Regions from separate parts of the Paenibacillus sp. VMFN-D1 genome, predicted to be linked through region 2. Evidence: riboswitches for the same ligand, from Rfam matches in the RefSeq annotation. Region 2 holds a riboswitch; each other region holds the start of a gene.
The links. A riboswitch is a leader RNA that binds a small molecule or an ion and turns the genes downstream of it on or off. The one in region 2 is predicted to bind cyclic di-AMP.
Positions count from the first base shown of each region.

Region 1: linked by a shared signal. The riboswitch ahead of C7820_RS32075 (resuscitation-promoting factor) and the one ahead of C7820_RS16110 (hypothetical protein) in region 2 are both predicted to bind cyclic di-AMP.
Region 3: linked by a shared signal. The riboswitch ahead of C7820_RS04435 (3D domain-containing protein) and the one ahead of C7820_RS16110 (hypothetical protein) in region 2 are both predicted to bind cyclic di-AMP.

Region 1 is NZ_QRDU01000009.1:42,274-52,295, reverse strand. It holds gene C7820_RS32080 (TatD family hydrolase) at 1-644, shown strand, start outside; cyclic di-AMP (ydaO/yuaA leader) riboswitch at 850-1,076, shown strand; gene C7820_RS32075 (resuscitation-promoting factor) at 1,347-2,516, shown strand; gene rnmV (ribonuclease M5) at 2,743-3,297, shown strand; gene rsmA (16S rRNA (adenine(1518)-N(6)/adenine(1519)-N(6))-dimethyltransferase RsmA) at 3,294-4,184, shown strand; gene yabG (sporulation peptidase YabG) at 4,241-5,140, shown strand; gene veg (biofilm formation stimulator Veg) at 5,378-5,653, shown strand; gene C7820_RS32050 (small, acid-soluble spore protein, alpha/beta type) at 5,788-5,967, shown strand; gene ispE (4-(cytidine 5'-diphospho)-2-C-methyl-D-erythritol kinase) at 6,327-7,181, shown strand; gene purR (pur operon repressor) at 7,302-8,132, shown strand; gene spoVG (septation regulator SpoVG) at 8,327-8,611, shown strand; gene glmU (bifunctional UDP-N-acetylglucosamine diphosphorylase/glucosamine-1-phosphate N-acetyltransferase GlmU) at 8,735-10,022, shown strand, end outside.
Region 2 is NZ_QRDU01000002.1:180,211-190,232, forward strand. It holds gene C7820_RS16075 (MFS transporter) at 1-115, opposite strand, end outside; gene C7820_RS16080 (MarR family winged helix-turn-helix transcriptional regulator) at 125-508, opposite strand; gene C7820_RS16085 (PAS domain-containing protein) at 710-1,327, opposite strand; gene C7820_RS16090 (helix-turn-helix domain-containing protein) at 1,576-1,932, shown strand; gene C7820_RS16095 (urease accessory protein UreF) at 2,022-2,681, opposite strand; tRNA gene C7820_RS16100 (tRNA-Leu) at 2,935-3,017, shown strand; gene C7820_RS16105 (glutathione peroxidase) at 3,162-3,656, opposite strand; cyclic di-AMP (ydaO/yuaA leader) riboswitch at 3,967-4,177, shown strand; cyclic di-AMP (ydaO/yuaA leader) riboswitch at 4,300-4,472, shown strand; gene C7820_RS16110 (hypothetical protein) at 4,608-4,997, shown strand; gene kdpF (K(+)-transporting ATPase subunit F) at 5,139-5,216, shown strand; gene kdpA (potassium-transporting ATPase subunit KdpA) at 5,286-6,965, shown strand; gene kdpB (potassium-transporting ATPase subunit KdpB) at 6,982-9,012, shown strand; gene kdpC (potassium-transporting ATPase subunit KdpC) at 9,069-9,686, shown strand; gene C7820_RS16135 (Nramp family divalent metal transporter) at 9,754-10,022, opposite strand, start outside.
Region 3 is NZ_QRDU01000001.1:927,241-937,262, forward strand. It holds gene C7820_RS04420 (transporter substrate-binding domain-containing protein) at 226-1,035, shown strand; gene C7820_RS04425 (amino acid ABC transporter permease) at 1,205-1,864, shown strand; gene C7820_RS04430 (amino acid ABC transporter ATP-binding protein) at 1,851-2,573, shown strand; cyclic di-AMP (ydaO/yuaA leader) riboswitch at 2,812-2,964, shown strand; gene C7820_RS04435 (3D domain-containing protein) at 2,968-3,627, shown strand; gene C7820_RS04440 (polysaccharide deacetylase family protein) at 3,700-4,542, opposite strand; gene C7820_RS04445 (NADH:flavin oxidoreductase/NADH oxidase) at 4,814-5,836, shown strand; gene C7820_RS04450 (PspA/IM30 family protein) at 6,081-6,749, shown strand; gene C7820_RS04455 (DUF350 domain-containing protein) at 6,860-7,264, shown strand; gene C7820_RS04460 (DUF4178 domain-containing protein) at 7,314-7,820, shown strand; gene C7820_RS04465 (DUF4247 domain-containing protein) at 7,835-8,596, shown strand; gene C7820_RS04470 (molybdopterin molybdotransferase MoeA) at 8,726-10,000, shown strand; gene mobB (molybdopterin-guanine dinucleotide biosynthesis protein B) at 9,997-10,022, shown strand, end outside.

The DNA of each region.
Region 1 (10,022 bases), on a different contig from region 2:
CGATTCCATCGACGATGAAGCTGGTGGAAACGTATGATTTTATATATGCGGCCATAGGCTGGCATCCGCAGGACGCCGTTTTTATGCAGGAAGGCGATCTGGAGTGGATTGCATCCTTATGCAGTCATCCCAAGGTGGTGGCCATCGGTGAAATTGGACTGGATTACTACTGGGACACCTCGCCGAAGGACGTGCAGCACCGGGTCCTCCGCCAGCAAATTGGACTGGCCCGAGAGCTTAACATGCCAATTGTTATACATAACCGGGACGCCCATGAGGATATTGTGAAAATATTACGGGAAGAGAAGGCCGGCGAGGTCGGCGGCGTCATGCATTCGTTCTCGGGGAGCTGGGAAACGGCGAAGCTGTGCCTGAATATGGGCTTCCATCTTTCGTTTGGCGGACCTATTACGTTCAAGAATGCCAGAGTCCCCAAAGAGGTCCTGGCTCAGGTTCCGATGGACAGGCTGCTCATCGAAACCGACTCTCCTTATCTCACGCCGCACCCCTTCCGAGGGAAGAGAAACGAGTCGGCAAACGTCCGTCTGGTCGCTGAAGCTGCAGCCCAGATTAAGGGGGTTGACCTGGAGGAAATTGCCCAGATTACCACCCAAAATGGGCTGGAACGATTTGGAATTGTGTGAAATCGGGAGAAAAACAGCCGAAAAAATGAGCATGAGCGAATGATTAAAGAATTTTAACAAACAAAACGCCGAATATTACATTTTTTTAACCACTTTTTCAAATAAACGTGGTTGATTACCGCTTTACAACATGCATCAAAACAGGATATCATCTTTTCAGTGAATCATTGAGCTGTCGTTAAGGTCTTACCTTCGCAGCTTTCATGAACCAGTCTCGCTGAGTCTCCCGCATGGGAGAACGGGGGAACCAATACTGGAGCGGGTCATGACAGACCGGAAGCGGTCCCATGCTCGCAAACGTATTTGATTTCTTTCTTGGGTCTCTGGGGTGAATTGAACGGCTTTACGCCATGAGCGTAAGGACGCGAATAGGGCGGCTCTCTTTCGCCCGAACCCGACAGCTAACCCCGTAAGCGGATAAAGAGAGGTACCCTCGTGCATGACAATTCCGATATTCAGACATCCGGAAGCCACGAAAGAGTCCTCGTAAGCTCTTTTCTATCGGCTTCTTTTGTTTTGAATAAAGGAGAGGCAGTCATCATACTGTTGTATAACAGGAGGTGACAAATCATGATGGAGAGATTGGTTCATGGTGCAAGAACGCATGCTTTCTGTGGGTTCTTGTAAAAAATTGAGTATAGTCGCGTCAAATACAATCATGCATAACTCTAGACGGCGAGGCTATGAAGGAGGATCGAGAAAGTGGGCGTTTTCCAACCAGAGAAGACCCATGATTCAAAAATCTCCAGCATGTCTTACGCATTGCGATGGAAGCATGAGAATTTGCGCCAGATCTCCACTGCAGCTATCGTTTCAATCGCGGTTACCCTGATGATCTTGCTACTCGTGTACAGTCAATCGCGAAAACAAGTTTATTTGGTAGTAGACGGTCAAATGAAATCTGTACAGACCAATACATCTTTACTTCAAGAAATGCTGGATGAGCAGGAAATCAGTCTGAAACCCGAGGACCAAATATCGATGCCGCTGAGCGGGGCTATATCCGACGGCGACAAGGTCGTGATCGACCGCGCGAGTCCTGTGAAGGTGACGGCTGATGGTGCAACGAAGCATTTGTATACAACGGCCAAAACGGTCGGCGACGTGCTGAAAGAAACCGGCGTCAAAGTCAAGGAAACGGACATTGTCACGCCGGCTGTCGAAACGGCGGTCTCCACCAACACGGACATCCGGATCGTCCGGATGAACAAACAGGTGGTACAGCGTCATGAATCCCTCCCCTTCCGGGTGGTAAAAACCTCCGACCCCAGCATTTACAAAGGCGAGTCGCGGGTGATTCAGCAGGGATCTCCTGGCGTCATGGTGCAGTACATTGAGAAGAAGTACAAAGACGGCAAGCTGGTGTCCATGAAGATGGTGGGCAAAAAAGTGCAGACGGTGACCAAGGATAAGGTCATTGCCGTCGGCACGAAGAAAAAGCCTGTTCCCGTAGTGACCGAAGTCAAAACAGCCGTTGCCAAAGCTTCTTCTACCCCTGCCAAGGTGAAGAAGGTCAGCAGCAGCAGTAACAACCGGGTCAGCAAGGCCGGCGTTGACTTTTCCTACAAGAAGCTGATCAAAGTATCCATGACCGCTTATTCGTCTGGCGAGTCCGGAGTCGGCACACGCACCGCCACAGGAACACGCGTCGCGGAAGGCCGCACGATTGCGGTTGATCCAAGCGTCATTCCTTTGGGATGGTGGGTTTACATTGAAGGCATTGGCTTCCGTCGTGCGGAAGACACGGGCGGAGCCATTAAGGGAAATAAAATCGATATATACTACGATTCCGTCCAGCAAGCACGCAACTTTGGCCGTAAATCCGGCCTTAAGGTGTACGTGATTGGTCCGGTCAAACCGGAGCTGAACTAATTTCGTTTTACTTTGCCATTCTAATGTTATAGTATTATGATCATGAAAATGTCATGCTAAAGAAGAGGAGCATTCCTCTTCTTTTTGTTGTTAATTTACAGCAGTTTGTCTATACCGGGACCCCGCAAAGTACCTGAACAGGCATCATGGTTTATGCCCACTTGCAGGGACTTGGCTGTCCGGCGGCATTGACGGGTATAATGTACTCGAAAGGAAGACATGAATCATGATTAAAGAAGTCATTGTGGTGGAAGGCCGGGATGATACCGTGGCCGTGAAGCGGGCGGTGGATGCCGATACGATCGAGACGGGCGGCTCCGCCATCAATGCGCGTATACTCCAGCGGATCGCGCTGGCTCAGGAACGGCGGGGGGTCATTGTGCTGACGGACCCGGACCACGCCGGCGAAAGAATCCGCAAAATCATTACGGCCAAGGTGCCCGGCTGCAAGCATGCGTTTATCCCGGAGGCCGATGCTACCCGCAAGGGGGATATCGGTGTGGAGAACGCCTCGCCTGCGGCGATCCGCAGAGCTTTGGAGCGGGTTCACACCTCTTATGAGGGGGCGGAAAGCCAGATCGACATGGAGGACCTGATGGAGGCGGGGTTGATGGTGCACCCGGATGCCGCCGCCCGGCGGATGGCGATGGGCAACCTCCTCGGTATCGGCTACTGCAACGGCAAGCAATTTTATAAGCGACTCGCCATATTTCAAATATCTCGCGAAGAATTCGCGGATGCGCTTGCCCGTATTGAAGATGAAGGAGGCCGGACAACGTGAACGGCATGGACGACATCGCCACACCTAGGCGAACCAAAGAAATCATCCAGCGCCACGGCTTTTCATTCAAGAAGAGCTTGGGGCAAAATTTTTTGATCGACCAAAATATTTTAAATAAAATCGTGGATGCGGCCGGACTTGATTCCACCAAGGGTGCCCTGGAGATCGGTCCCGGCATCGGCGCCCTGACCGAAAAGCTGGCCCAGCAGGCAGGGGCCGTCACGGCGGTTGAGATCGACCAGAGGCTGATTCCGATCCTCGAGGAGGTTCTCGCCCCATACCCTGGCGTAAAAGTACATCATGGGGATGTACTGAAGACGGACCTCGCTGCGCTGTTTAAGAGCAATTTTGCCGATGTATCCAAAGTTAGCGTCGTGGCCAACCTTCCGTACTATGTGACGACGCCGATCTTGATGAAGCTGCTGGAGGAGCGGCTCCCGCTGGAGAACATCGTCGTGATGATCCAGAAGGAGGTGGCGGACCGGATGGCCGCCCGGCCGGGCACGAAGGATTACGGCAGCCTGAGCATTGCCGTGCAGTATTACAGCGTGCCGGAGCTGGTGTGTATCGTGCCGAAAACGGTATTCATTCCGCAGCCGAACGTTGAATCGGCAGTGATCCGTCTGGCCGTGCGGGAACAGCCGCCGGTTGCGGTGGACGATGAGCGGCATTTCTTCGAGGTGGTACAAGCATCGTTCGCTCAGCGGCGGAAGACGATATCGAACAATCTGAAGAGCCGCTTCTTCCCCACAGAGGGACGGGAGCGCCTGGATCAGCTGCTGCAGGCAGCGGGAATCGACCCGTCCCGCCGCGGCGAGACGCTCAGCATTGAGGAATATGCCGTGCTTAGCAACCTGCTGCGGAAGGAAGGCATCGGCTTAAATTAAACAAAAGATGAACCAATAGGGGGATTCGCCCATACCATGGGGTAGGGGTGATGTTCATGAATATTGGAGACCTGGTCGTGCGCAGATCCTACGGCGGCGATATCGCGTTCCGCGTCGAGGATTTGCGCAGGGACGAAGCGGTGATTAAGGGAACGGAGTTCAGACTTCTGGCGGATTCGCCGCTCGATGATCTGGTAAGGGTCCCTTATGCGCCGGTAAGCGAAAAAACCGAGAAAGCAAATATTAGAGCAAACGAGTCGCTCAGTTTACTGAAACGTCACCGTCAGGAGCAGACCCAGCGGAATCAGGCCACCTTGAGCGGAAGCGGGGAATGGGGAACAGCTGAGCCGGCTTATTTCGAAGTCCCCGGGAAGGTGCTTCATCTGGATGGAGATCCGAATTATTTGAAAAAGAGCCTGAGTCTGTATGAGCAGCTTCGGGTTCCGGCCGAGGGCCATTATGTGAATGAGGCGGGGATGGCGGACGCCCTGTACCGGCTGCTGCCTCGGGTCCGGCCGGATATTGTGGTGATCACGGGCCATGACGGCGTACTGAAGCATCGCCAAAATCATGATTTGTACAGCTTGAACAGCTATAAAAACTCGCAAAACTTCGTCAGGGCGATTCAGGTGGCGCGCCAGTTTGAGCGCCATTACGATCAGATGACGATTATCGCCGGCGCATGCCAGTCGCACTTTGAGGCGCTGCTGCAGGCCGGAGCCAACTTTGCCAGCTCCCCGGGGCGCATCTTGATTCATGCCCTGGATCCGGTATATGTTGCCGCCAAGGCGTCGTTTACATCGGTTAGAGATACGATCAATATGACGGATGTGCTTCACAATACGATCAGCGGCACGCAGGGCGTCGGGGGCATTGAAACCCGCGGGAGCTACCGCATCGGCCTGCCCCGGCTTAACGACTTAACCAAGCTTAAGGTGACGCCGTCGGCCATTTAACATGTCCGGAAATGCCATGAAAAGCACTTGACCTGACAGCATAACGAAATGCAGGAACCGTAATCTGCCGGCGGATTGCGGTTTTTTGTTGTTATCCGGGTGTAAGCAGAAATGAGCTGGGTTTCCGCAAAAAAATTCGTTGACAACTTAAAATTGATGCTGATATAATTATTGTTTTGATTTGACAAAACCATCTTTTCGAGTTATAATGGACAAGGAAAGAGGTGGTCGTCGACAATGGCTAAAAATACGCTGTTGGAAATCAAACGCAATCTCGAAGCTCACGTGGGTCAGAAGATTTCGCTTCGGGCTAACGGTGGTCGTCGCAAGACCGTCGAGCGTACTGGTGTTTTGGAAGAAACGTACCCATCTGTTTTTATTGTGAAATTGGATCAAGAGCATCAAACCTTTAAACGTGTTTCATACAGCTATGCCGATATTCTTACGGAATCCGTGGAGGTTATTATTTGCGATGATAATACCGGCACCCGGATCGAGTTGGAGAAAGCGTAACTTTAATGACAAAACAGCCTTCCTGATGGAGGGCTGTTTTTAGTTGGCAGGGGGATATGGAATGAGGAGCGGCCGGGAGCGGGATAATACTTATGGCAGCAGCCTAATTCCGATGGAACCAAAGGAGGATGTTCATGAGCCGCAGACGCCGCAGTGTCATGTCGGATGAGCTGAAGAATGAGTTGGCTAAGGATTTGGGATTTTACGAAACTGTCCAGCAGGAAGGCTGGGGAGGTATTAAGGCCAAGGATGCGGGCAACATGGTAAAAAGAGCGATCCAGCTTGCCGAACAGGCCGCCGCACGTAAATCCTGATTCACACCAGCAATGCCGGCGGAGGCCTCCCAAGCGGGAGGTTCTCCGTTTTTGAATTCAAGGCTGTGTCCGCTCCCGCCCTTTGTCTGTAAACGGAAAATGACTTGACTGGTTCAGTTTGATATAATGATCTGAAGTTGCAGATTTCTGGATTGAACTCAAGAGAAAAATGTTTGAGGTTCATTCCAGATCTCTGGATTGAACTCAAGAGAAAAAAAGCTTGAGGTTCATTCCAGATCTCTGGATTGAGCCCAAGAGAAAAATGCTTGAGGTTCATTCCAGATTTCGGATTGATCCCAAGGATTCGAAGCGGCTTGTGTCAATCCAGATAGAGGGAATCTTGAGGGTGGGTGAACGCCTTGAAAATTTACGAAAAAGCACCGGCCAAAATCAATTTGATGCTGGATGTATTACATAAACGGCCAGACGGGTACCATGAGGTCGAAATGGTTATGACGATGGTCGACCTGGCGGACCGGCTGGAGATGTCGGCTTTGCCCCGGGATACGATTATTATTTCAAGCCAGGCGGGATACATACCGCTGGATGAGAAGAACTTGGCGTTTCAGGCCGCAAGGCTGATTAAGGACCGGTATGACGTCAAGAGCGGGGTGCATATCCATCTGGATAAGAAGATCCCCGTGGCAGCAGGTCTGGCGGGAGGAAGCAGTGACGCCGCCGCCACCCTGCGTGGTCTGAACCGGCTGTGGAATCTGAACATTCCGGTAGAGGAGCTGCAGAAGCTGGGTGCGGAGCTCGGATCGGATGTTCCGTTCTGCGTGACTGGAGGTACCGCACTGGCGACCGGGCGGGGTGAAAGGCTGACGCCTGTGGCGAATCCGCTGCAGTGCTGGGTGATTTTGGCCAAACCGCCGATTAATGTGTCGACCGCGGAGGTCTACGGCAAGTTCAGAGCGGCGCAGGTCAAGGAGCATCCGTCGGCTCAAGGCATGATCGGCGCGATCGAAGCGGGAGACTTTCATGGCGTATGCAGCCGCCTGGGGAACGTGCTGGAGGATGTGACGCTGAGGCTGTATCCCGAAGTGCAGCAGCTGAAGGAAGGGATGCTGCGTCTCGGCGCGGACGGGGCTTTGATGTCAGGCAGCGGGCCGACCGTATTCGGCCTGGTGTACAAGGAATCGAAGGTGGCACGGATCTATAACGGGCTGCGTGGCTTTTGCAAAGAAGTGTATGCGGTGCGCCTATTGACCTAACTTCGCCAACCATGTTGTACAAATCCGTACAAAAATGATATATTCTTACTATAATATTCGGATTTTCTGGGTGATTTTGCTTTAGATTCCGATGAATACAGCGATAGCGAGGAGTATTTCGTGAAAAAATTAAAGCGAAGCGCGCGTTTGGTGGAGATGACGCAGTATCTTTTGTCCAGACCGCATACATTGATCCCGCTCACCACATTTGCCGATAGATACGGAGCCGCCAAGTCTTCGATCAGCGAAGATTTGGTTATTATCAAGGAAGTGTTTGAGGAGGAAGGCATCGGGGACCTGCTGACGCTGGCCGGGGCCGCCGGAGGCGTGAAATATATTCCGAAAATGCCGAAGGAGCAGGCGCTGGTGTTTGCGAACGATCTTTGTTCCCAGCTTCAGCAGAAGGACCGGATTCTGCCCGGCGGGTATTTGTACATGTCCGATTTGCTGGGACAGCCTTCTCTTATGAACGAGGCGGGAAAGATTTTTGCCACTGCATTCTCCGGCAAGGACATCGACGTGGTCATGACCGTGGAGACCAAAGGGATTCCGCTGGCTTACGCCACCGGGGCCCAGTTGAACCTGCCGGTTGTTCTCGTGCGCCGGGACCATCAGGTGACGGAAGGATCTGCCGTGAGCATCAATTACGTGTCGGGATCACATAAGAGCATCCACACGATGTCCCTTTCGCGGCGGGCGCTGAAGGAAAAGTCGCGCGTCCTGATCGTGGACGATTTTATGAAGGCGGGCGGCACCATTCAGGGCATGGTAGATCTGCTGGCGGAATTTGATGCTGAAGTCGCAGGCGTAGGCGTATTGGTCGAGTCGGGAGCGGTGGAATCAGAGGAGCGACTCCTGCACGATTATGTGTCCCTGGCGACACTGACGGCGGTCGATCCAAAGACGAAAGAAATATTTGTGAGCCCGGGGAATTATTTTGACCCGTCTTAACGTCAAAGAGTCCTGCGGATTTTGTCGATAAAAATATTTTATCGGCGAATAGTTCCGAAGTCTGTCGACACTCACATTCTTATAAAAAAATTCCTGATTTTAGGACATTTTGTTAACTTAAAAAAGAGGATTTCGCGCATGCTGTGTGGAATTATACACCAAGTCTCTGATGGAAAAAGGTGGTGAACACACACATGCAAATTACGGATGTCAGACTCCGCCGCGTTAACTCCGAGGGGAGAATGAAAGCAATCGCATCCATTACCATTGATAACGAATTTGTTGTTCATGACATTCGGGTCATCGATGGAAACAATGGAATGTTCGTTGCTATGCCGAGCAAACGCACTCCGGATGGAGAATTCCGCGACATTGCCCACCCAATCTCTTCCGGCACCCGGGAGAAGATTCAAACGGCCGTCCTGGCGGAATATGAACGCGCTGCCAGTGAAGAAGAAGTGATCGAGGAAGGCGCTTAAGTTTACAATTGGGGTTCAAGGAAAGGAGGGCCAGGACCATGGCTCTCTTTTCTTTTTGCTTATAATACGATATATTCAGTATTGAGCGAGTTCTAGAGTAGGAGGTCAAGATCCTTGAAAAGAATGGCGATTGTTCTTGCCGCAGGGCAGGGAAAACGAATGAAATCCAAACTATACAAAGTGCTTCATCCCGTCTGTGGCAAACCGATGGTTGGGCACGTGGTGGATACCGTCAAACAGGTGAACTGCGAACGGAGCATTGTCATCGTTGGCCACGGGGCAGAGGCTGTCCAATCTTATCTGGGTGAGGCCGCTGAATATGTGCTGCAGGAGCAGCAGCTTGGTACAGGCCATGCAGTAAAGCAGGCCAAAGCTTTACTGGGCTCGGAAGAAGGCTCGACCATTGTCATCTGCGGCGATACTCCGCTGGTCACAGCCGAGACACTGCAGGGACTGACGCAGCTGCATGAAAGCAACAACGCTGCCGCCACCGTACTGGTCGCCTATACAGACCAGCCGCAGGGTTACGGGCGCGTGATCCGCAGCGAGGACGGAAGCGTACTACGTATCGTTGAACAGAAGGACTGCACGCCGGAAGAGGATGCGGTTCGTGAAATCAATACAGGCACTTATGTTTTTGATAATGCGAAATTGTTTGCCGCTTTGGAGAAGGTAACGAACAACAACGTCCAGCAGGAATATTATTTAACGGACGTGATCGGGATTCTTGTAGGCGAGGGAGAAACCGTTCTCGGCTATGTGACCGACGACTACGCTGAGTCGATCGGCGTTAATGACCGCCGTGCACTTTCAGAGGCTGAAGGATTAATGCGGGAACGCATTAATATCCGTCATATGCTGAACGGCGTCACGATCATTGATCCCGCTTCAACGTATATCGGTGCCGACGTGACCATTGGAGCCGACTCCGTGATCTATCCCGGCACGGTACTGAAGGGAAAAACGGTTATCGGTGAGGATTGCGTGATCGGTCCGCAGAGCGATATCAGCGATTCCGTCATCGGCGACGGCGTGACGATCAAGCATTCGGTGCTGGATCAGGCAGAAGTGGGTTCTAGAACATCGGTAGGCCCATATGCATATTTGCGTCCGAAATCCAAGCTTGGGGAAGACGTGAAGATCGGCGATTTTGTGGAAGTGAAAAATGCAACGATCGATAACGGCTCCAAGGTATCGCATTTAAGCTATGTCGGCGACGCGACGGTAGGCAAGAACGTCAATGTCGGCTGCGGTGCGATAACGGTCAACTACGATGGGTATAATAAGTTTATGACTGAAATTGAAGATGATGCTTTTATCGGCAGCAATGTGAATCTGGTCGCTCCGGTGAAAGTGGGCAAAGGAGCCTACGTGGTCGCGGGCTCGACGATTACACAATCGGTTCCTGAAA
Region 2 (10,022 bases):
TTACATAGCCGGACAGAGGGGATACGATCATTTGCAAATTTAAAAATAACAGCAGGTTGCACAGCGTAAGCATAATAAACTCACGTGTCCACAGTTTCTCTCGGGTGTCGTTCATAGGTGACTCCTACTCCATTAAAATTCGATCTATATTTTTATTGATTTGATCCATGATGCGGTTCAGTGACTCCAATTGCTCGTCCGTAATGCCGGCGATCAGCTCGTCATTAAGCTTCAGCTCCATCGGGATCGTTTCTTTCATCAGCTCCTGCACGGCTGGCGTGGCGTAGATTAAATAAGCCCGGCGGTCGGCCGGATCCGGCTTGCGCTGAATCAGTTCTTTCTTGTCCAGCACATCGAGAATGCGGGTGATGGAGGGCTGGTCTTTGCCGGAACGAAGCGCGAGTTCCTTCTGGTTAATCCCTTCCTGGAGGTGAACCTGGTACAGTACGGACCATTGCTCGGGTGTGATGCCGTAAGGTTTAAGCAGGCCTGCAAAAATAGAAGACATTCTGCGGGACATATTTCCGTATCGGAAACCGATCGTTTGGGACGAAGATGAGAAGCGGGTCAGGGAAAACACTCCTTCAAAATATAATTGTCATAACAATTATATGGATATGAACAAAGAACGTCAACGAAAAAAACTGCGGCGCGTTGACGATGATTTTGAAGAAGTGTTTGGTTGGGGAAGAGACTGGAGGTAGTACAGCTACTGGTGAGTAGGTGTGTCCAATATGGACGAGTACTTGGGATACAGCCGCCGTATGCAGTCCGGGCAAATATCGTGCGTGAATTCGGTGTGGGCATGCTTTTGCAAAAAACTCTCGATGGAATTCCACAAGTCATCGTCATCGCGAATTCGTTTGCAGACAGCGCAAATGGGCAGCAATCCGCGTAGAGTGCGGATCTGGGATAAGGCGGTCATCAAGTCGTTCTCGAGCTGCTTGCTTCGGCTGATATCCGACAGGCAGACGATCATTCCCTGGGGTTCCTCCCTGGCGCCGTTCCGGAGTGGGAAAGCCTCGATTTGAAACCAGCGGGAGGGCTGGATGCAGCTCGACCGGAATTCGTTCCTGTAGTATGTAGAAATACCCTGCAAAACCGCCTGGAGTCTGTCCAGGTCTTGTTCGTCTTCTCCTGAAAGGGCGTCGGCGATTTGCATAAAATTAATACCAACCCAGTTAAAGGATTGGGGGACGCCTTCGTCATATGCGCTTTGAATCCAGGCGTGGTTCACTGAAATGATAACTCCTCCGGCATCCACGACGGCAATACATTGCCTCATGGCATGGATCAATTCATGATAAGAAATGTCGAGTGTGTGCAAAAGCGGTCGCTCCCTGTCTTGGTATTGGTCATAAGCGGGCCCGAATCGCGTTGGAAAGGTAATGTCAGATATGAAGTGAATGATTGCAGGGCGGTTGGATTAGAAAAGGGACTAATGATACAATAAGAGCCATAGGTATGGAAATTCCTAATATAAAGAATACTATACACGTTTTTGCGTCATATTTCAAGCGTAAAATTACTTAAATGCGTCGTTTTTTTTGCGACATGACTGGAAGGCGGTTTTTTATGCAATCCATTTACGGACGTATTGAGGCATTGATTAAGCAGAAGGGGATGACCAAAAAGTCGTTTTGCGAGCAGCTTAATATCAGCACGGGGAATTTCGGAGATTGGAAAAGGGGGAAGTCCACCCCGAGCACCAATAAATTGATCGAAATTTCGAGCTTTTTCGGCGTCAGCCTTGATTGGCTGATTCTGGGTAAGGAACCGGGGCCGTATATGGTGAAAGAGCAGCAGGATCCTTATTTGTGGGAAAACGGAAGGCAGTTAAACGAAATGCCGCTATCCGATCACGAGAAGGAGTTTATCAAGGAGTACATCAAGTTTGTGGAATACCGGAAGAACCAGTCCCGCGATCAGTAAGATGAAGGTCAAGTACATACATGGGAACAGAAAAGGCACTTCGCTGCGGCAGGGCAGAGCGGAGTGCCTTTGTGGTGTTGTTAAAGAGATCACGAGGCGATATGGGAGTCGTTCTCTTGGATATTGAAAAGGTCTGTGGGCAGGGAGTCTTTCTCCGCTGTCCATGCGCGCTCCATTTCAGCCGTCCATTTGCCGGCCAACGCTTTGGCGTCGTGAGGCGGAATGCTCAGCGAGCGGGCAGCGAGCTGGATGCATGTGCAGACCGCAGATTGCATATAGCCATAAACGGTGTGGTCGCGGCTGGACCCGAGCTGATAGTTGACATAGGCATGCGCCGTGGCCAGGCAGACGGGAGACAGCTCCTTCTGCGCGAGTTCGTCAAGAACCTTTAGATTGAGCCAGGGGTACAGAGCCTGGGCCAGTTTCAAAAGTCTTCTGCCCCGTTGGCGCACCGCTTCATCATTTTCATGGGCAGCGATTCTTCCGAGGATGTACCGGTCAATCCGGGCGATCTGACGGATATCCCGTTGGTCGGCAGCTGCGTAAATCGCCAGAATGGCCGCGCCGTCTTGGCGGACCAAACGATTCATCATCGGATGAAGGATGAACCCTTCCAGCTCTTCCTGGCTCTGGATGCGCCCTTCTGCAATCCGGGTTTGGAGGTCGAACACATGGCTGAAGCCTCCGACCGACAAGTCGTTATCCAGCGTTTGCACGTAATCGAGCAGTTTGGTGCTTTTGTCGTTCAACGCGGTCACCTCCATTTTGTTGTGGTAATAAATATTACATGAATTGCGAAGTTAAATCATCGATCACTATTATTTGTAAGTTAATATTACATAAATATTGTGATTTGTCAATGTTAGGGCGACTTAATCACTGTTTTTGTTGTTTTATGTGTTATATAATATTACATGGATGGTGTTTTAATGTATTTCCCTTTACAATTCGGATGATTTTGTGTATAATAAAAAAGTTCGCTAAATGAACTTTGGATATTATGCGGTAGTGGTGGAATGGCAGACACGCTATCTTGAGGGGGTAGTGGGCGTACGCCCGTGGAGGTTCGAGTCCTCTCTACCGCATCTATGAACACAGAAAGAAGCTTCCTTGGAGAAATCCAGGGGAGCTTCTTTTTTTGCTTATTGCATTTTCGTATATTTCGGGGTCCCGCAAAGCTAGTGAATTCGGATCGCAGCAAGTAGCGTTATTTTGTAGGGCTGATTTGCCTATTCGCTTTTTCCGGATGCAAGCAGCTTACGGATGTCGTTTTCGATTTTGTCCGGTGTCGTTTTGGGCGCGTAACGCTTGATGACCCTGCCCTTGGAATCGACCAGGAACTTGGTAAAGTTCCACTTGACCGCTTTCGATCCGAGCACACCCGGCGCTTCCCGGGTCAGGTATTGAAACAGTGGATGGGCGTTGCTGCCCTTGACGTCGATCTTCTCAAACATCGGGAACGTGACCCCGTAATTCATCTGGCAGAATTCGCCGATCTCCTCGCTGGTACCCGGCTCCTGATTGGCAAACTGGTTGCTCGGAAAGCCGAGAATTTGAAAATGATGGTCGCGGAACTCGTCGTACAGCTCCTGCAGCCCGCGAAACTGCGGCGTAAATCCGCATTTGCTGGCCGTGTTCACGATCAGCAGCACGTCACCTTCATATTCCTTTAACGATACCTCTTTGCCGCGCAGCGTGTTCACTTGAAAATCATAGACGCTCACTGCCATCCTCCTCCTTTTGTACTGCTATGAATCATCATCCAGCCGAAGCATTTACCAAGCACACAATTTAATTTTAAACGATTGAACTGTAAAGTCAATGCGGATATTCCTGCGAGCCAGTGTCCCCGAATGACCTGGATTCCATAAATGCGTCAAATCGGGAGCATGGAAGAGGTAGAAGTCAAAAAGCCAAAATGTAAGCGCTAATAAGGTCCTGAATGTTCCAAAATTCGCGGTTCATGATTTTTAGACTGCCTTTACAGCTTGGAAGGAGCGGGTGTATGATTCAGAGCGTATTCAATACAGTTTCCATTACTAATCGCTGAGTTTCCGCAAAAAAGCGCGGAAATCGGGGGAACCAAACGCGTGCCATGGAGCAGCGAACCGGTGTGAGAGTCGGGGGTCTGCTGCCAGCCGCAGGGGTGAATCCCGGCTACGGATGCCATGGATCCGGCCGGGTAGAGCGACTCTCACCGCTCGAATCCGTCAGCTAACCTCGTAAGCGTCGTTTGAGAGAGGAATGATGAAACTTGCGACCCGAATAAACTTTCGGATCACAGGGGGATCAGCTGGCCTCTGTGTTTTTTTTACCCTTTTTTAGCTTACTGGAACAAAAGAGAGCATTCATCACAATCACATACACTTATCAATAACGCTTAATTTCGGCCGGATACGGCCGGGAGCGGGGGAACCACAGCGGCCGCCTGGAATGGAAGCCGCCGGGGTGAATCTTTCCGGTACGGTAAGTACCGGAAGGTAGGGCGACTCTCACGCCCGAATCCGACAGCTAACCTCGTCAGCGTAACGGGAGAGGCAGCACTTGTCGTGCGCATTTTGAATATAGGACGATCCTTCATATTCGTCCACATTCAAGAAGCCGCGGGAAAGGTCCTTCTTTCCCTGCGGCTTCTTTTGCGTATTCGCGGCTGCCGCACAGGAGGAGCCTTTGAAATGGACAACGTCGTCATCGTGACCGCGCCGAACGAGGCGGGACGCAATTTTATCAAGCTGCTGATGTATTGGAAGAGGCCCTTTGCCGTTCTGACCAACAGTGCCCGGGAGGAACGCCTTTTGAGAAAAATGGGGGTGCAGAGGATCATCCGGCTGAATACGAATCACGCGGAGGATTGGGTGGTGCCCGAAATAGAGGTCGGCAAAATCTTTCTGTTTGAAAGCAGCCTCAACCTGACCTGCCGCTATTTGCAGATCTGCCGTCCCTGGACGTCGGAACCGGTATATGTCATTACGCAGAGGGGCAGCTCACCCGGCATTTACCGGGGGCTTGGTGCAGATCACATCATTTATACCTTAAACGGCGAAGTCGGATTTTTACTGAAATAAAGATGATTCTAACCATGCAAAGGAGAGACCGGAAACGATGATGGATGTATATATGATACTTGCGCTCGCTGCCACCTTTGGCGTGTTCTTGTTATTTCTTCATTGGTGCGGCCGAGTGGTGGAAGAAGGGGGCAAAGACCAATGATTGTCGTTGGGGCATTCGCCGTGCTTGTCTTTATCTATTTGGTTTACGCCTTGATCCATCCGGAAAAATTTTGACCGGTATTTTAAATCTGTAAGCCTCAAGGGGCCAAAACAGAACATGCTCGTAAGAGGGGGAAGCCAGCCTTGGATATTTTGCAAATTTGTATCGTCATTTTCGTGCTCCTGCTGCTCGTGAAGCCGGTAGGCACTTACGTATATCATATGTTCTCCAATGAACCGAACCGGACGGACCGGATTTTCGGCGGCGTAGAAAGAGTTCTATACCGGATCATCGGGCTGAAGCAGCGGGGCAGCATGAATTGGAAAAAGTACGCGCTCAGCATGATCACAACCAATATCTTTCTGGTAGCGATCAGCTATATATTGCTGCGAACGATGGGCGCCCTTCCGGGCAACCCGAGCGGCATCGGCAATATGGAGGCGAGCCTGTCCTTCAACACGGTCATCAGCTTTATGACGAACACGAACCTCCAGCATTACAGCGGAGAGAGCGGCATGTCTTATTTTGGCCAAATGATCGTCATCACGATGATGATGTTTACCTCGGCAGCCTCGGGCCTGGCTATCGCGATTGCTTTTATGCGCGGCATCACCCGCAGGGGTGAGGGGCTCGGGAACTTCTTCGAGGATTTTATCAAGGCGCATGTCCGCCTGTTCGTGCCGCTTGCCCTCATCGTAACCCTGGTGCTGGTCGGGCTCAAAGTGCCGCAGACGCTGGAGCCGATGCGGGCCGTGCAAACGCTGGGAGGCGGCGTGCAGCAGATTCCGCTGGGTCCTGTAGCCTCGCTGGAATCGATCAAGCACCTCGGAACGAACGGGGGAGGCTTCTTCGGTGTCAACTCGGCCCATCCGTTCGAGAACCCAAGCCCGCTGACCAACGTAATCGAAATTCTCAGCATGTGGACGATTTCGGCGTCACTGCCTTACACGTTCGGACGGTTCGCCCGGAACAAGAAGCAGGGCTGGATGATTTTCAGCGTCATGATGACGCTGTTCGTAGCGTTCCTGTGCCTGACGTATTTCTCGGAAAAAGCCGGCAACCCGCTGATCAACCAATTGGGAATCAACAGCACGGCCGGCAGCATGGAAGGCAAGGAGGTGCGCTTTGGCATCGCGCAGTCCGCGTTGTTCACAACCGTCACCACCGCCGCAACGACGGGGTCGGTCAACAACATGCATGATACGCTGACGCCGCTGGGAGGACTTGCGCCCTTGGCCGAAATGATGCTGAACGTCGTGTTCGGCGGCAAGGGGGTCGGTTTCGTCAATATGATCATGTATGCAATCCTCGGCGTATTTATCTGCGGCCTGATGGTTGGCCGGACGCCGGAATTTCTGGGCCGGAAGATCGAAGCCCGGGAGATGAAGCTGATCGCGGTGGCGATTCTGATGCATCCCTTCATTATTCTTGCGCCGACGGCGATTTCGTTTATGACGCATCTGGGAACCGACGCCTTCTCCAATCCTTCGTATCACAGCTTGAGCCAGTCGCTCTATGAGTTCACCTCCTCGGCGGCGAATAACGGCTCCGGGTTCGAGGGATTGGCAGACAATACCGTATTCTGGAACGTCAGCACCGGTCTGGTGATGCTCCTCGGCCGATATATTTCGATTATCGCACTGCTCGCCGTTGCAGGTTCGCTGGCGGTGAAGCAGAAGGTTGCCGAGACCCAGGGTACCTTCCGGACGGACAACAAGCTGTTCGCCGGCATTTTGACCGGAACCGTGCTGCTGATCGGAGCATTGACGTTCCTTCCGGTCCTCGTTTTGGGGCCGGTCGCCGAATTTTTAACACTTAACTAAAGAGGTGGAGCAAGTCATGAGCGGACAACGCAAAAGTATGCTGTCTGGCGGCATTGCCAAACAGGGACTGAAAGACAGCTTTATGAAACTGAACCCGGCCGTAATGATGAAAAATCCGGTTATGTTCGTTGTGGAGGTCGGCACCTTCGTGGTGCTGCTGATGGTTCTTTTTCCCTCTTATTTTCATACCGAGGGACGGATAGGGTTTAATCTGACCGTGTTTCTGATATTGCTCTTCACCGTCCTGTTCGCGAATTTCGCGGAGGCGCTGGCGGAAGGCCGTGGCAAGGCCCAGGCCGATACGCTCAAGAAGAGCAAAAAAGACACGACGGCGAACAAAATGGTGGGCGGCGAGATCAAGGTCGTCAGTTCGGCCGAGCTGCGCAAAGGCGATGTCGTCATCGTCTCCCAGGGCGAGATGATCCCGGGTGACGGGGAAGTCATCGAAGGTCTTGCATCGGTGGATGAATCGGCGATTACCGGCGAATCGGCACCGGTGATCAAAGAAGCCGGCGGCGATTTCAGCTCGGTCACCGGGGGAACCCGCGTCGTCAGCGACGAGATCAAGGTGATGATTAAAAGCGACCCGGGCGAATCGTTCCTGGACCGGATGATATCCCTGGTCGAAGGGGCGGCGCGCCAGAAAACACCTAATGAAATTGCGCTTAACACGCTGCTTACAACACTGACTTTGATATTTCTGATTGTGGTCGTCACGTTGGCGCCAATTGCCAAGTATTTCGGCATTTCGCTGGATATCCCGGTGCTGATCTCCCTGCTCGTATGCCTCATTCCGACGACGATCGGCGGGCTGCTGTCCGCCATCGGCATCGCGGGCATGGACCGGGTTACGCAGTTCAACGTGCTGGCCATGTCGGGGAAAGCTGTCGAGGCATCCGGCGACATCAACACGATCATTTTGGATAAAACGGGTACGATTACCTTCGGTAACCGGATGGCGAGCCAGTTCATTCCGGTGGGGGACGCGGATTACGAAGAAACCGCCTATTGGGCGGCCGTCAGCTCGGTTAAAGACGAGACGCCGGAAGGCCGCTCCGTGCTGGAACTGGTGAAGAAGCAGTCGATAGAGGTTCATCCGGAGGCGGCCGCCGCTGGAGAGTTTATCGAATTCAAGGCGGAGACGCGGATGAGCGGCATCGACCTGGTGGATGGGCGGCATGTCCGTAAAGGGGCGGTGGACGCGGTGAAGCGATGGGTGCAGGCCCAAGGCGGAAGTATTCCGGCGGATCTGGATATGGAATCCGATAAAATCGCGTCGGAAGGCGGTACGCCGCTGGCTGTCGCTGTGGACAGCCGTATTTACGGGTTGATTCACCTGAAGGATACGGTCAAACCCGGCATGAAGGAACGCTTTGACCAGCTCCGGCAGATGGGGATCAAGACGATCATGTGTACCGGCGACAACCCGCTGACTGCGGCTACGATCGCCCGGGAGGCGGGCGTCGATGACTTTATCGCCGAGAGCAAGCCGGAGGACAAAATCGCGGTCATCCGCCGCGAGCAGGCCGAAGGGAAGCTGGTCGCCATGACCGGCGACGGCACGAACGACGCGCCGGCGCTGGCCCAGGCCGACGTCGGGCTCGCGATGAACAGCGGCACGGCGGCCGCGAAGGAAGCGGCCAACATGGTCGACCTCGATTCCGATCCGACGAAGATCATCGAGGTCGTGGCCATCGGCAAGCAGCTGCTGATGACCCGCGGCGCGCTTACCACGTTCAGCATTGCGAATGACGTGGCCAAATATTTTGCCATCATTCCCGCCATGTTCATGGCCGCCATCCCGGAAATGGACGTGCTGAACGTCATGAAGCTCGGCTCGCCGCTTTCGGCGATCTTAAGCGCCCTGATTTTCAATGCGGTCATTATCCCGCTGCTCATCCCGCTGGCGATGAAAGGGGTGGCCTACAAGCCGGTAAGCTCGTCGCGGCTGCTCAGCCGCAACCTGCTGATCTTTGGCCTTGGCGGCGTGATTGCGCCTTTTATCGGCATCAAGCTGATTGATCTGGTGGTCCATTTGTGGATTTAGATCAAATGAATTAAAGAAATGGATAAGCGTAGATTATGAAAAAGGGATGATACGATATGAAGACGACAGTGACGACGGCGGTTGGCGAAGAAAAGTGGAACGGTTCCTTGTGGGGTGTCGCACTGCGCACGAGTCTGGTGCTGATCGTCCTATGCGGGATTGCGTATCCGCTGGTGAGCACCGGCCTGGCCCAGCTGATCTTTCCAAGCCAGGCGAGCGGCAGCATGCTAAAGGACAGCACGGGAAAGGTCGTGGGTTCCGAGCTGATTGGCCAGTCCTTTACGGACCCTTCCTTCTTCCAGGGGCGGGTTTCCAGTATTGATTACAAGGCAGAGGGTTCGGGATCGAACAACTATGCCCCGTCCAATCCCGAGCTGCTGAAGCGGGTTCAAGCCTCGATCGCGGATTGGCAAAAGAACAACCCTGACGTGCCGGTCAGCGAGCTTCCGGTGGACCTGATCACCAACTCGGGCTCCGGGCTGGATCCCCATATTACACCCGAATCCGCGAAAGCCCAGGTACCGCGGATCAGCAAGCTGCGCGGCGTTTCGGCCGATGAGCTGGACCGTCTCGTTGAGCGGAACACAGAGGGCCGGGACCTCGGCGTATTCGGCGAGAAGCGGGTCAATGTGCTGAAGCTGAACCTGGCCCTGAGCGAGCTCGGCAAGTTCTGATATTTAAAAAAAGCCCCGTATCCATGGAATCCATGAGATACGGGGCTTTTTATTGTGTCCGTTGCTATTAACCGAAAATGGTCTGAACCAGAAGGTACACGTTCAGGACAATGATAAATGCCGCCACGACCCAGGCCAATATTTTGACCCAAACCGGATTGACGAATTTGCCCATAAGCTTCTTGTCGCTAGTAAACTTGACCAGCGGAACGACCGCAAACGGCAGCTGGAGGGACAGGATGACCTGGCTCAGAATGAGCAGATCCTCGGTGCCGCTCTCGCCGTAGATGGCCGTCACGATGACCGCCGGGATGATGGCGATCATCCGGGTGATCA
Region 3 (10,022 bases), on a different contig from region 2:
AGGTGACTAAAAGAAACAATAGAACTAGGAATAAATGGGATTAAAAAGCTGTAATCCGCCTTATTCTGGCTATTTTGAAATGTATTGACCACTGTATGAAAATGTCATTGCATAATCATGCATTTTTATTGTATGATTAGAACCGTGGTTTTTCGGGCTGAGCCGGATACGGATCATGCCTTTGAACAACAATAAGTATCATTGAAATGGACAGGAGAGATAGATATGAAAAAATGGGGTATTCTAACGGCATGCATTCTGCTGGCAGGCTCCCTGCTTGCCGGATGCGGAAGCAAACCTTCGACTGAGGGCGGCACGGCAGCGGGCGAACAGCCGGCCAGCGGCAAGACGATCGTGCTTGGAACAAGCGCGGACTTCCCGCCGTACGAATTTCATAAAATGGTGAACGGCAAGGACCAAATCGTCGGCTTCGATATCGAAATCGCCAAGGAAATCGCCAAAGACATGGGGGCGCAGCTTGAAGTCAAGGACATGAGCTTTGATGCGCTTCTCGGCGAGCTGTCCACCGGCCGTGTAGATTTTGTCATTTCCGGGCTTACACCAAACGAAGAACGCAAAAAACAAATCGATTTTTCGAACAACTACTATAAGGCGGAGCAGGCCGTTGTCGTCAGAGAGGCTGACAAAGACAAATACAGCACGATGAAAGCTCTTGAAGGAGCTTCGCTCGGCATTCAGAAGGGTTCCATCCAGGAGGACATCGCCAAGACGATTCCGGGCGCGAAGATCACCGGTCTGGGCAAAATTTCCGACATCGTGCTGCAGCTGAACTCGAGCCGCGTGGATGCCTCCATCATGGAGAAGCCGGTTGCCGAGGCATACATCAAGAACGTCAAAGGTCTGGTAATTGCGGATGCGGTTCCTGATTATAAGGAAGACGGCTACGCGATCGGGATCAAAAAAGGCAACACCGAGCTCGTGAACCAAATCAACAAAACGCTGGACCGTCTGAAATCCGAAAACAAGATTGAGCAGTACGTTGCCGAAGCGAGCGATTTGGCTGCACAGAAATAGAGGTTAAGCTGTCTGTTCTCATTTTATACGTCGGATAAAATAGCGAAGCGAATTCGCTATTTTTTCTGTTCAATGATGGGTACCTTGTTTCAAAAATGTCGCGATCTGTTGTATACAGGGAAAGGATGGGACAGGCAGGTATGATGACAAAGGAGGTTCTTGGGTCTTTATGAATATATTCTCCGTTTTTTGGGAATACCGGACGTATTTTGCGACAGGTATCCAGTATACACTGCTCCTGGCGGCCATCGGCGTCATCTGCGGCTTCGTGCTGGGCATTATTATATCCTTGCTGCGGATGTCCCGCTTGTGGCTGCCGAAGCTGATCGGTTCGGTATGGGTGGAAGTTCTCCGCGGTACCCCGATGGTTGTTCAGCTGTTTATTATTCACTACGGCCTCGTGGCCTTCGGGGTCAAATTTACGCCAATCGAGTCCGGTGCAATTACGCTGTCCATTAACAGCTCCGCGTACCTTGCGGAAGTGTTCCGTGCCGGAATCCAGGGGGTGGACCGGGGGCAGTCGGAAGCGGCCCGTTCCCTCGGAATGCCGCGCAGCATGACGATGCGGTACATCGTGCTGCCCCAAGCTGTAAAAAGCGTGCTGCCGGCCATTGGCAATGAGTTTATTACGATTATCAAGGAATCATCCATCGTATCGTTTATCGGCGTCACCGACTTGATGTACCAGTCGGGGGCTATCCAAGGGATTACGTATGATTACCTCAGTCCGCTGCTGGTCATTGCAGCCATCTACTTCATTATGACGTTTACCTTGTCCAAGCTGCTGGGGGCATTTGAAAGGAGGCTGAATACCGATGATCAGCGTTAAAGATTTGCGCAAATCGTTCGGCAAGCTGGAGATTCTGAAAGGGATCGACATCGACATCGCCAAAGGCGAGGTCGTCGTCGTGATCGGCCCCAGCGGCTCGGGAAAAAGTACCTTTCTCCGCTGTTTGAATCTGCTCGAAACCCCGACAGGGGGACAGATCACGTTTGAAGGCGAGCCGATTACGGACAAACGCCATAACATCAATGCCACACGCGAAAAAATGGGCATGGTGTTCCAGCATTTTAACCTGTTCCCGCATAAATCGGTGCTGCAGAACCTCATGCTGGCGCCGGTTAAGGTGAAAAAGCAGCCGCCGGCCGAGGCGGAACGGATTGCCCTTGACCTGCTGCGCACGGTCGGATTATCCGACAAGAAGGATGCGTATCCTTCCCAGCTGTCAGGCGGACAGAAGCAGCGGATCGCCATCGCGCGGGCGCTGGCCATGCAGCCCCACGTCATGCTCTTTGACGAGCCGACTTCGGCGCTGGACCCTGAAATGGTCGGCGAAGTGCTGGAGGTCATGAAGAAGCTCGCGGAGGGCGGCATGACGATGGTCATCGTAACCCATGAAATGGGGTTTGCCCGGGAAGTCGGCGACCGGATCGTCTTTATGGACGGCGGACAAATCGTCGAGCAAGGGACGCCTGCAGAAGTGTTCGGTAACCCGCAAAACAGCCGCACGAAAGATTTTCTGAGCAAGGTCCTTTGACCAAGAGCCTGCATCTACAAATGATAAAGCCCTGGACGAGAATATTACTCATCCAGGGCTTTTTTTGTACCTTTTTATGAATAAATCGTTAAAATGAATGAAGAAGTTGTAACTTTTTTGAAAGGAATTGAGCCGTTGCTCCCTTGCTTAAGTCAGCTAACAACTCTAAATAAAGCCTGATCATTCAAAGGTTTTGGATTGGTAACATTTTCATGAGCACTGGTTACAAAATTGTGATATATTTGTTGAGCCGAAACTTTTAAGGTAAAGTGCGGGGGATGTAATTTGTGTACATAGTACGCTTGGGGTGAATCGCACCAACAGGGCGTAGGGTTGTCTCCTCAATCCGAATCCGACAGCTAACTTCGCAGGCATCACGACTTAAGGAGGAACCATGAAAAGATTTAAAGGAATCAAGACACTTGCAGCCATCATCGGCATTTCTCTGGCGGTACAGTCGGTACCCACGTTTGCGGACTCGGTCCATGTAGCGAAGGATGGAGACACCTTCTATACACTATCTAAACAATATGGCGTTAATTTGAATCAACTGATGAATGCAAATCCGAATGTACAAGCAACCAATATTTATCCGGGCCTGAAATTAAACGTTCCCGGAGCAAGCACAGCCAAGGCATTTGCCGCAGAGGACAGCGGCTCCATCATCACGGCTGCTTCCCTGAACGTCAACGGCAATGACAAAGTCGTGGAAGCATGGGGTAAAACCTTCGATTACTCCAAAACGCTGGACGTCCGAGCCACGGCATATTCTTCCGCAGCTAGCGAAAACGGCAAGTGGGGCGCAGTGGATTACTTCGGCAACCCGCTGAAGCTGGGCACGATCGCGGTTGACCCGTCCGTTATTCCATTGGGAACGAAAGTGCTCGTTACCGGTCACAGCTTCCCGGGCCTTCCGAAGAAAGCCTTCGTAGCGACAGCTAAGGATACCGGCAGCGCGATTAAGGGGAAACGCATCGACATTTTCGTGCCGGGCAGCCCGGAAAGCGTCAGTGCCTTCGGATTCCAGGACGTTGAGCTGTACTTCATTAAATAGTCAATGCTATTCATAACAACACGGAAAAACCGGCTTTTGTACTCAAGCCGGTTTTTTTGTACGCTCAGCGCGTTACTTGTCTTTTGGAACGTGAAGTAACCTCGGCAGCGTGACGAATGAATAGCCTTTATTTTTCAAGGTCCGAATAATGTCCGGAAGGGCATCGATCGTACCGCTGAGATTGGATGTGGTTCCGCCTCCCGCATGCTGAAGAATGATCGAGCCTTGCCCAACGGTGGACAGCACGTTGCGCTTGACCGCTTCCTTGCCGATTCCTTTCCAATCCAGCGAATCGACGTTCCAGTTTACGATTTTGTAGCCCTGCTGCTTGGCCCAGCGTAGTTGGCGTTCCGTGATGTCTCCATAAGGGGGCCTGATCAGCTTGGGCTTATAGCCGACGATGCCGTAGAGCGTGTTCTCCGTCCGCTTAATCTCGGCTACATATTCGTCCATCTCCAATTTGTGAAACACGGGATGATTATAAGAGTGGTTTCCGATCACATGTCCTTCACGGACGATGCGCTCGACCAGCTCGGGATGCTTCTTCGCCCGGCTGCCCATCACAAAAAAGGTGGCTTTAATATGATGGGCTTTGAGCACATCCAGGATCTGAGGAGTAAACCTGGGATCCGGCACGTCATCAAAGGTTAGGGCCACCTCTTTGACGCGCGGACCGTGAATTTTGAACGTTTCGGGATATTTTTTGATCAACTGGCCGAGCGTAAGGATCTGCTGTTCCTTCCGCTTTTCTTTCGCCTCCCGGCTGCTGGTTTCCCGTGCAGGTTCGGAACCTGACGGATGTTCCGGGGGTTCACCGCCTTGAGCGGCGGCTGCCGGCCGCCCGGACTGCCAAGGACAGATCAACAACAAGATCAGCAGGGAAGACAGCAATACGCATAACAGCTTCTTTTTCATCCGTCTCGACTCCTTTCCACCGCGGACAAACAGCGAAAACATGATTATCCTTGTTATGTCCATAAGTTGATGCAATTATGTTGCTTTAAATCAGATGCTGGGCCACATTTTCATATCGTTCGGCAAAGCGTGTATAATAGAACTGATGGATTACGGTCGCTGCACATTGGCCGTAACCGCGAGGTATGGACAATGAGCGGCGGCGCTGCAATCATATAACCCTGTTGTCATATAGGCTTAATCACATACAACATAAAGGAGACACGAAGCAATGGCAGATCTATTTACACCTTATGTACTTAAAGGATTATCTCTGAAAAACCGGATTGTTATGCCTCCGATGTGCCAATATTCGGTACAGGCTGAGGACGGGATCCCTAACAATTGGCATTATGTCCATTATGTATCCCGCGCAGTCGGCGGTGCCGGATTGATTATCGTAGAGATGACGGGGGTTCACCCGGACGGACGGATTACGAACCGGGATACGGGAATATGGGATGACGGGCAGATCCCTGCTTACCGCAAAATCGTCGACGAAGTGCACGCCTATGGCGCAAGGATCGGCATCCAGCTGGGCCATGCCGGCCGCAAGGCGGAAGACGCGAACCCGCCTGTAGCCCCATCGGCTATCCGTTTTGACGAAAAATATAAAATTCCGAGAGCTTTGTCCACCGAAGAGGTCCAGAGTCTGGTTACCGCCTATGGGGAAGCGGCCCGGCGCGCTGTGGAAGCCGGCTTTGATACGGTGGAAATACACGGTGCTCACGGCTATTTAATCCATCAGTTCCATTCACCGCTGACCAACCGAAGAGACGACGCGTATGGAAAAGACCTGGCTTTGTTCGGAGAAGAAGTCGTGAAAGCCGTCAAGAAGGCGGTCCCTGAAGACATGCCTGTTCTGATGAGAGTGTCAGCCAAGGAGTACGTGGACGGCGGTTATGACGTCGATTACTGCGCGGAAATCTGCCGACGATACCGGGATGCGGGTGTAGACGTATTCCATATTTCCTCCGGCGGTGAAGGTCATATCGGATCGAACGGCGGACCGAAGGCCGGCTCGGGGTACCAGGTGGAATTGGCGGAGCAAATGAAGGCAAAGCTGGATGTGCCGGTAATTGCTGTCGGCCGCTTGGAAAATTACGAGGAAGCGCAGCAGGTGGTGCTGGAAGGAAAGGCGGATCTGGTCGCAGTCGGCAGAGGCATGCTGAAGGATCCTTACTGGGCGCTCCATGCGGCTCAAGAGCTGAACGGAGAACAGAAGATCCCGAAACAGTACTTGCGCGCTTTTTAACGAGGCATTGCGGAAATGAAGCTAATCAAACATTCATAACAAAACGCTGGAGTCAGATCGGTTGGATCGCTCCCGCGTTTTTTTAAACGGTAAACATAGCCTTGAATGAAGGCTCGTTGCTGCTATATTATGGAAGATGAACAAAGCCGAAAAAAATTTTGGCGATTTTTGAAACGGTCCTAAAACTGCTGCGTAAAAGAGTATCAAGAAGAACACATTAACCTTTCAGGAGGAACAAGAAACCATGGCTATTTTCAAAAGACTGCGCGATTTAACAATGTCCAATATTAATGCGATTATCGATAAGGCAGAAGACCCGATCAAGATGACGGACCAATACATCCGTGATATGACCGAAGATTTGGAAGACGCGGAGAAGGCTGTAGCCGCTCAAATCGCCATCGAGAAAAAATTCAAGCAGTTGTACGAAGAGCAGCAGGCGCTCGTTGAGAAGCGTACCCAGCAGGCACACACCGCAGCCCAGGCACAGAACGTTGAGCTGGCCCGCCGTGCGCTGGAAGAGAAAAAATCGGCTGAGCAGAAAATGAACGAATACAAAGCAAGCTACGACCAGAACAAGGCTTCCGCCGACAATCTCCGTGCTAAGCTTGAGGAAATGCGCAAGCAGCTCACCGAAATGAAGAACAAAAGAGAGACGCTGGTAGCCCGCTATAATGCGGCCAAAGCGCAAACCGAAATCAACAAGGCGATGAACGGTTTCAGCACCCATTCTGCGACGAACGGCATGAAGCGGATGGAAGAGAAGATGCTGCAGATGGAGGCGCAAGCCGAAGCCAGCAACGAAATGTCCGCCAAAGGCAAATCGCTCGACGACGAGTTCGAACAGCTCGGTAAGGACAAAGAAGTTGAAGATGAGCTGGCAGCGCTCTTGAAGCAGTACGAGAACAAATAATCTGCCATAAACCGGGTATGATGAATAGCGAAGGGGAACATTTGTCATATTTCTCCTTCGCTTTTATTATGTATGAGTGAGACGTTGAGAAGATGTGGAGGCTAAGGTGGATGGATTTTAATATCATTAAAGGGATTCTGGTATGGACAGGTTCCGGGGCGATCCTGCTCTTTATTTTGATGTTTGTGGATTCGCTGTTTACCAAGTACAAAGATTTTGAAGAAGTGAAGGCGGGCAACATGGCGGTCACCTCGCGCCTGGTCATCAAGCTGCTGTCCCAGGGTTACATTCTGTCCGTTTCGATTCGGACTTCGAATAACCTGCTGGAAGCGCTTGTCGTATCGATCGTCTCCTTCTTGATCTTACTCGTGCTGGAAGCGATCGTGCGCGTCTTGATGAGATGGTGGGCAAAGCTTGACCTGGATACAGGTACACAGCAGGGCAAAGTGGGTTACGGCCTGTTTGCCGGTACGATCCATTTGGTGGGCGCCCTCATCATTACCGCCTGCCTGTAGCATGACCCCAATATATATTAAAGTTTGATTACCTAAGGAGTTATAGCATATGAGTGTATTTAAAAGAATCGGCAACCTGTTTGCCAAGCCTGAACCGCCGAAACCGGAGAAAAGCATGCTGGCGCTGATGCCGGGAGATATTTGCGAGGTATCGCTGGTCACATACGAAGTCATCGGACGCGTGCACAACCGCGGAAGAAACGCCGTTCTGCTCACGCTCCGGGACGGGAACACGATCGCTTACCTTCATATTGAAGAGCGCGAGACCTTGGAGTATGAATTGTACGCTCCCATCGACGGCCGGCTTGACAATCCTGCCGAAGTACCAACCGAAATCGAACTGGACGACCGGGTTTACTATATGGAAGAAGAATACATCGGTCATGTGTTGATTCAAGGCAAAACCCCGTTTACGCAAGGGGGAGAGCAGCACGTATGGCAGTACCAATCCGACGATTATCATCTGCTGCGGATCGAGTGGCAGAACGGACGCTTTATGCTGTATGAAGGAGAGAAAGTAATCCCAGGTGATGTGAAAGTCATCCGGGCCAATTAGAGGTGGGGCACATGATGGGTAAGAAGAGAAGCAGGTTTCTCGGCCTGAAGCTTCTGCTTGTCGCCAGCCTTGTGCTGTCTCTGCTGACCGGATGCGGCATCGGCTCGCCAAACGTCAAGGAGACATATCCGCTGGAGTCGGTGAACCGCGACGGTAACGCTACGTCGTATGTGTACCGGGCCGCGGACAAGACGGTTCCCGAGGTTGCGAAGGAGCTGACGGACGAGAAGAAGCCCGACCAGATGTCGCCGGAAGATGCCGACCGGATGTTTCTGGTGTACGGTAACGAATGGTACCATCTGCAGAAAGATACCGCCAAGCCAAGCGATACGCTGATCGAAATCGACTCGCAGCAGTATGTGCAGCGGAATTACGATTCAAGCTTTCTTCAGGGATATCTGACGGCTGCGCTCATCGGACAACTCTTTGATTCGTTCGGCGGCGGAGGCTCTTACCGGGGGTATACGAGCAGAGACATTTATCAGCCGAAGCAGGGAACGTACCACAAGCCGACGACCAACGATAAAAAGGTCGCGCCGCCGCTGACGGTTGAGAAGAAGGGCTCGATTCTCCGCCGCGGCAAAAACAGCGACACGAATCCGAGCGTCGGTTCCGGAGGCAGCATTTTTGACCGGAAGAAAGATACCAAGACTCCGAGCAGGGGCAGCATTTCAAGGGGCGGCAGCAGCGGCTCCGGCCTGTTTGATGCACCGAAGCGGTCGTATACGAAGCCGAAAACCCGCGTCGGATCAGGCAAGATCACAAGGCGCAGGTGACGGCTGGCCGCAAGCGAATATCCTGATGCCGTGTTCACGGCAGATGAAAACGCACGAAGCATGGATTCGTGCGTTTTTTTGTGTCATGATAGACAGTGGAGATATTCAGTTACGGAAGGATGATACATAATGGATCAGACACGAACCGATTACGATAAATTTCACCGGAAACCGATGCAGGTCAAGGATGCCCAAAGGCTGATCGCCGGGTATGTCGAGGCAGGCGCTGTAGAAACGGTACCACTGGCGGAGAGCGTCGGGCGCTTTCTGGCCGAGCCCGTTACCGCCCCGCATCCGTTTCCGCGGTTCCGCCGCTCCGGAATGGACGGGTACGCGATTCGGTCTGCCGACACGGCTTCTTGCAGCTCGGACGATCCGGTCTGGCTGGAAGTCATCGACGAGATTCCTTGCGGCAGCGTGTCCAGCCAAGTGATCCGGCCGGGGACGGCTGCGCGGATCATGACAGGCGCCGAAGTGCCGGACGGCGCGGACGCCGTCGTCATGCTGGAGATGACGGAGCAGCAGGAAAAGGACGGACGTGTCCGGGTCGGACTGAAGCGAAAAATCCAGGAGGGGCAAAACATAACCCCGATCGGCCTGGAGGTTCAGGAAGGACAGCTGCTGCTTAGCCCGGGGACCCGTATTTCGGCCGGGGAAATCTCGGTGCTGGCGACGTTCGGCATTCATCGTGTCCCGGTGTACCGCAAGCCGCGGATCGCGATTTTCTCGACGGGGTCGGAGCTGCTGTCCGTCGAAGAGCCGCTGCAGCCGGGTAAAATCCGCAACAGCAACACGTACATGCTCGCGGCCCAGGTGCGGGAAGCGGGGGGCGAGCCCTTTATCCTGGAAGCCATTATGGACGATTTGCAGCTGGCACAAGCTCGGGTCGAGGAGGCGCTGCGGGAATACGATGCAGTCGTGACCAGCGGCGGTGTGTCGGTCGGCGACTACGACATTATGGGCGATCTCGTCCGCGGCGGCGGGGTGGAGATGCTGTATAACAAAATCGCCATGCGTCCCGGCAGCGTCACGACGGCGGCCGTGAAGGAAGGCAAGCTGCTCTTTGCGCTGTCCGGCAATCCCGGCGCCTGCTTCGTCGGCTTTGAGCTGTTCGTCCGGCCGACCATTCAGGGCATGATGGGGAGAAAGGATGCCTACCTTAAGGAGTGGACAGCCGTCTTGGACGTCGACTATACCAAAGTGAACGCCTTTACCCGCTACGTTCGCGGAAGAATGGAAGTCCGCGATGGGTTGGTGTATGCCGTTCCGGCAGCGGTGGACGAATCGAGCGTCATGGTAACGATCAAGGACAGCGACTGCCTGATCGTTATCCAGCCCGCCAAGGCAGTCACACCGGCCGGATCCAAGGTGCAAATTTTGCTGCTTAAAGAGGGATCGAGATGAGCCGGCAAGAAGCGAAACCGCC